Regions from separate parts of the Bacillus sp. z50 genome, predicted to be linked through region 1. Evidence: riboswitches for the same ligand, from Rfam matches in the RefSeq annotation. Region 1 holds a riboswitch; the other holds the start of a gene.
The links. Region 1 has a riboswitch for lysine ahead of AC4G3N_RS08895 (amino acid permease). Riboswitches for the same ligand answer to the same signal wherever they lie in the genome.

Region 1 (3,218 bases):
TACTTAATGCAATAAGAGGAGTAATGGTCCAAAGCCAAATAAATCCTGATGAACTGTCGTTAGTATCCTTTAGCTCGGCTATGCACAGCGTAATTGCGGTTGAGGAAAATGGGAATCCATTAACTCAATGCATTACATGGGCTGACAGCCGTTCAAAGAAGTGGTCCGACTATATTAAAAATGAGAGGAATGGACAAAACATTTATCGGAGAACTGGAACGCCAATCCATCCGATGTCTCCTCTAACAAAAATCACTTGGTTGGTGAATGATTATCCCGAATTAGTGAGTAGGACATATAAATTCATTTCCATTAAAGAATATGTTTTCTATAAATTATTTGGGCAATATGTGATTGATTATTCGGTTGCTTCAGCAACAGGAATGTTTCATCTTAAAAATTTAGAATGGGATTCTGAGGCATTGGCAATCGCGGGTATTACAGAGACCCATTTGTCTAAACCAGTACCAACTACATATTATTTATCTGGCATGGACTCCGCCTATGCTGCGGATATGGGGCTGTTGCCGGATACTCCATTTGTAATAGGAGCCAGTGATGGCGTTCTCTCCAATCTGGGTGTCAATGCGATTGATCCAGGGATTGTAGCAGTCACGATTGGAACGAGCGGAGCCATTCGTACGGTAACAGATAGGCCGATTACGGATGAAAAGGGCCGAATTTTTTGTTATGCATTGACGGATAAGCATTGGGTGATTGGCGGACCAGTTAATAATGGAGGTATGACTTTTAGATGGCTAAGAGATGAGCTGGCTTCAGCGGAAGTAGAAACAGCTAAACGCCTCGGAATTGACTCATATGAAGTACTCACCAAGATAGCATCAAAAGTAGCGCCGGGGGCAGATGGACTACTATTCCACCCATATTTAGCTGGAGAGAGAGCGCCCATTTGGAACCCTGATGCCAGAGGATCGTTCTTTGGCTTGGGACTTCATCATAAAAAGGAACATATGGTCAGAGCGGTGCTTGAAGGAGTCATTTTTAATCTCTATACAGTCTTATTAGCTTTGCAGGAATTGATAGGTGTGCCAAGTAAAATCAGGGCAACGGGGGGATTTGCGCGCTCGGAGTTATGGAGGCAAATGCTTGCGGATATTTTTAATCAGGAAGTAGATGTGCCAGAAAGCTTTGAAAGCTCTTGTTTAGGAGCAGTTGTACTCGGCAGATATGCACTCGGTGAAATTGAAGACCTATCCGTTGTATCAAATTATGTGGGAACTACACATGTCCATACGCCGGTTAAAGCAAATGTAGAAAGATACGAGGAATTACTGCCAATTTACATCAATATATACAGAAAATTGGAGACTGAATATAGCAGTATAGCAGCTTTCCAAAACAAATGGATTAATCATAAATAAGTTGATTTGAAAATAACATTGTCGAATAATATTGACAGCATTCGCGTTTTCACTGTATCCTTTATACAGGAATAATTTAATTTAATACAAATCCTCATCGGACTAAAAGATGAGGTAGAGGTCGCGGATTTTATTAGTAAACTAAAAAGAGAGCCGGAAAGCTTGCTGACTTTAGTTGAAAGGAAAATCTGCCGAAGCGCTCTTTTTTTCCGAAGAGAGCAGCTGGGACTGTATCCGAATAGGTGCAGGACTGTCATGGAATATATACATCGCGATATGTATATATTCCATGGAGAACTATCCATTTATTGTCTGGTGTGGCTAATCATAAAATGTTGCACACCTTAACAATAAGGTGTGTTTTTTATTTAGTTTATTTACACAGAAATGGATAATTCAAAAATAGAGAGTAACATGACAGCTTTGGAAGGGGAATTATCGTGCACAATAAGAAGCAACTGGGTTTTTGGATTTTAACGGCATTTGTAGTCGGCAATATGGTTGGGTCTGGTATTTTTATGTTGCCGCGTACGCTGGCAGAAGTAGCTAGTCCTGCCGGAGTAATTATGGCATGGGGATTAACAGGATTGGGTGTACTAACTATTGCGCTGGTTTTTGGGAATCTGGCTGTTCGTAAGCCACATTTAACAGGTGGCCCTCAGATTTATGCTAAGGAATTGTTCAAGGAAAATTCTTTAGCCTCAAGATTATCCGGGTTTATGTCTACATGGGGATACTGGATTGGTAATTTTGCAGGTAATATTGCCATCATCACTACGTTTGCAGGGTATTTATCTACCTTCTTCCCAAGTTTGACTAGTACGGCTGAATTGTTCAGTATAGGGAATTTTAGTCTAAAAGTTGGCAATGCTTTAACATTCCTTGTCTGCACAATCATGCTCTGGGGCGTTCATTTCTTTATTATGCGAGGCATAGAGAATGCTGGTAAATTAAACTTTGTGGCGACTGCGGCAAAAGTACTTGGATTTGGATTATTCATTGTAATTGGGCTATTTGCCTTTGAACAATCTAATATTGTACCGTTTGCGGAAACTCGTATAATTGATGGTGAGAGTCGGGGATTACTCAGCCAGGTAAATTTTGCTGCCGTCTCAACCTTATGGGCTTTTGTAGGGGTTGAATCTGCTGTTGTATTCGCATCAAGGGCGAAGAGAAAGGCAGATGTAAAGAGAGCGACCATTTTAGGGCTATTGATTGCCCTGGCTATCTATATGGGAATCAGTACACTTGTTATGGGATTATTAACACAGGATGCACTTATCCATTCAGAAAAACCATTAATCGATGCAATTGAAACGGTGCTGGGACCTGTTGGTGGGAAAGCATTGGCGGTCATTGGATTGATCAGTTTATTTGGTTCAACAATTGGCTGGATCTTGTTAAGCGCTGAAATCCCGTATCAGGCAGCAAAACAAGGTTTATTTATCCCTAAGTTTTTACAGGTCAATAAGCGTGGGATTCCTAATTTCTCTATGATTGTTTCAAATGGTTTAGGTCAATTATTTATTTTCTCAACTATTTCAAATTCAATTGCTCATGCATTTGACTTTATTATTTATATCGCGACACTTTCTTATTTAGTGCCATATTTAATTTCCTCCTCATTCCAACTGAAATTAGTTTGGACTGGCGAGACATATAAATCTGATGAAATGCGTTCACGAATTATTGATGGTACCATAGCCATATTGGCGACGGCATATTCCATTTGGGTGATCATCAAAGGAACGGCTGATTTAAAAACATTTATTTTCGGTGTTATCCTTCTGGCAAGCGGAATCCTATTCTATCGTTTACTGCCTAAAAATATGGAGG
Region 2 (3,218 bases), on a different contig from region 1:
AAAATTACAAGAAAGGGAATTAGCAGGACATTCCAAAATATTCGCTTGTTTGGAGATTTATCTGTCATAGATAATGTCAAAGTTGCTTATCATTCACAGGCTAAACATTCTATGCTCAGTTCAATTATACGAATGCCTAATCATTTTTCGGGAGAATTGGAAATGGACCAAAAGGCTGTAGATTTCCTGAAAATATTTAATCTGGATTCTTATCGTGATGAAAAGGCCAAGAATCTTCCATATGGAATGCAACGCAGACTTGAAATAGCCAGAGCCCTAGCAACGGGTCCGCGGTTACTGCTGCTGGATGAACCGGCAGCGGGTATGAATCCGAAGGAAACAAGTCAGCTGATGGAGTTAATCAGCTTAATACGTGAAAAATTTGATTTAACTGTACTTTTGATTGAGCATGATATGCAGCTTGTGATGGGGGTATGTGAACGTATTTATGTACTTGATCATGGACAATTAATCGCACACGGTACACCGGATGAAGTCCGCAATAATCCTAAGGTTATAGAGGCTTATCTTGGCGAGGAGGTTTCCTGATGCTGAAGGTTGAAGATATTAACGTTTACTATGGAAATATTCAGGCATTAAAAGGTGTCTCTTTTCATATTGACGAAGGGGAAATTGTTACCTTAATCGGTGCAAATGGGGCTGGAAAAAGTACACTACTTAAAACTGTTTCAGGTTTACTTAAACCGAAGCAGGGTCAAATCATGTATCAGGGTAAATCCATAGGTGGAAAAGCAGCTCAAGTGATTGTAAAGCAGGGAATCTCACATGTACCAGAAGGACGGCGGGTTTTTGCCAATATGACAGTGGAAGAAAATTTACAGCTTGGTGCTTATTTACGTAGGGATCGAGCTGGGATTAAAGAGGATATGGAGAAGGTATTTGATCTTTTTCCAAGGATGAACGAACGTCTTAAACAGCCGGCAGGAACATTGTCAGGTGGAGAACAACAAATGCTCGCAATGGGAAGGGCATTAATGGCTAAGCCCAAATTGCTTTTACTCGATGAACCTTCCATGGGATTGGCTCCACTACTGGTTAAAACAATTTTCCGCATAATTGAAGAAATAAATAATGCGGGAACAACTATTCTTTTAGTTGAACAAAATGCTAATTTGGCACTATCGATTGCCAACCGTGCCTATGTAGTGGAGACCGGCAAAATCGTCCTCTCGGGTTCGGCAGATGAGTTAACCTCAAGTGAAAAAGTAAAGATGGCCTATCTTGGCGGACATTAAAGGTGAATCACTCCTCTGTAAACTTTTACAGGGGAGTTTTAGTTTTGTGTGGGTTACAGGAACGAGAGGATTGGATTAATTAGCCTAACATGTTATCGATCGGGTTACTCGTTAAGCAATTGAGTCAGGCTTCATCCTAATAATTAATCAGATAATTGTAAAAAAATACACATCTATTCCACATTGTGAACAGGAATGTAATCTGTTATATTAGAATAACAATTAGATAGTACCTTATCATTCCGATGGGGTAGAGGCGCAGGATTCAAGAGTAAGCTATGTGAGGATGACAACAGAGAGCATAGCCGAAAGGGGAAACTGCCGAAGCAAGTTGATTAGTCAGAAATGAATTTGCTGGGGTTGTTTTAAATAAAAGCAACACTGTCATTATAAGAGGTTCTTATAATGAGGAGCTACAGGTCGTGATGGAGAAAGAAAAGCTGATACAGGGCTGCGGTAGATATTTCTCTATTGCAGCCCTTCTTTATTTTCTTTTGCATAAAAGGTAAGAGCGCAAGGGTCAGCACTCACGACGAGTTCCCCTTATTTATTTGGAGGAGGAAAAAAGGAATGGAGTCGACAGTTTATACGCTTATTCCCCCACTATTGGCAATTCTAATGGTGGCTATAACAAGGAAGGTTTTGCTTTCACTTGGTGTGGGGATTGTAGCATCAGCTTTAATGCTTGCTGATTTTAATATTGGTGAGACATGTGTCCTTATATGGGAAGCAGTAAAAGGAATCTTTATATCAGATGGATCACTCAATGTATCCAATATATATATTATTTTATTTTTGCTCATCCTTGGCATCATTACGGCTTTCATTTCAATTTCCGGTGGGAGCCGTGCTTTTGGTGAATGGGCGATGAAGCATGTTAAAACAAGAGTTGGGGCTCAGCTGGTAGCTGCCTTGCTTGGAATACTCATCTTTATTGATGATTATTTTAATGCTCTGGCGGTTGGTCAAGTATCACGTCCGATTACAGATAGACATCAAATACCGAGAGCGAAGCTTGCCTATTTGATTGATTCTACCTCAGCTCCCATCTGTGTAATCATGCCAGTATCCAGTTGGGGGGCTTATATTATTGCACTGATTGGAGGAATTTTCATCACTCATGGGGTGACAGAATACAGTTCCTTATCAGCGTTCATTCAAATGATTCCAATGAATTTTTATGCGATTGCGGCGTTGGCAATGGTGTTCATTGTGATCTATCGAAATTGGAATATTGGTTCGATGAAAGTACATGAGGATAGAGCGGTAAAAGAAGGTATTCTTTATAATCCATCCAAGACAGTTCCAGGTGAATTAAAAGAAGATTTACCGAGAAGTACAACTGGAAGGGTTGGAGATTTGGTAATCCCCATTGTAACTCTTATTGTAGGTACAGTGGCTGCGATGCTTTGGACAGGTTATCAGGCAGTTTCTGGACATGCAACACTTCTCACCATTTTTGAAAATACTAATGTCACTAAATCATTGGTTCTGGGTGGTACAATCGGAATTATTGTAACGTTTATTATGTTTTTACGACAAGTTTTTATTTTGCATGGAATTTCTTTAAAGGTTTTCACAGTAGGAGTAAAACACGGAATCGGCTCCATGCTGCCAGCGGTTTATATTTTATTATTTGCCTGGACAATCGTTGATTTAATCGGCAGGCTTGGAACGGGCCAGTATTTGGCTGGACTTGTACAGGATTTAAACTTAAATGTATCCTTTCTGCCATTACTTTTATTTTTAATAGCCGGATTGATGACATTTGCTACGGGTACCTCATGGGGATCATTTGGTATACTGCTCCCGATTGCAGGAGAAATCACGGCAGCAACAGATATTTCGATGATATTGCCGGCAATGGCGGCTGTATTGGCTGGTGCGGTATTTGGTGACCATTGCTCACCGATTTCTGATACAACCATTCTTTCTTCTACTGGTGCCTGTGCGAATCATATT

Region 2: it holds a riboswitch for lysine, as region 1 does, so the genes downstream of both, AC4G3N_RS17130 (Na+/H+ antiporter NhaC family protein) here and AC4G3N_RS08895 (amino acid permease) in region 1, are expected to answer to the same signal.

Annotation. Positions count from the first base shown of each region.
Region 1 is NZ_JBZFQL010000002.1:632,015-635,232, reverse strand. Features, by position in the region: gene gntK (gluconokinase) at 1-1,382, shown strand, start outside; lysine riboswitch at 1,490-1,690, shown strand; gene AC4G3N_RS08895 (amino acid permease) at 1,823-3,218, shown strand, end outside.
Region 2 is NZ_JBZFQL010000007.1:57,519-60,736, forward strand. Features, by position in the region: gene AC4G3N_RS17120 (ABC transporter ATP-binding protein) at 1-549, shown strand, start outside; gene AC4G3N_RS17125 (ABC transporter ATP-binding protein) at 549-1,256, shown strand; lysine riboswitch at 1,500-1,680, shown strand; gene AC4G3N_RS17130 (Na+/H+ antiporter NhaC family protein) at 1,827-3,218, shown strand, end outside.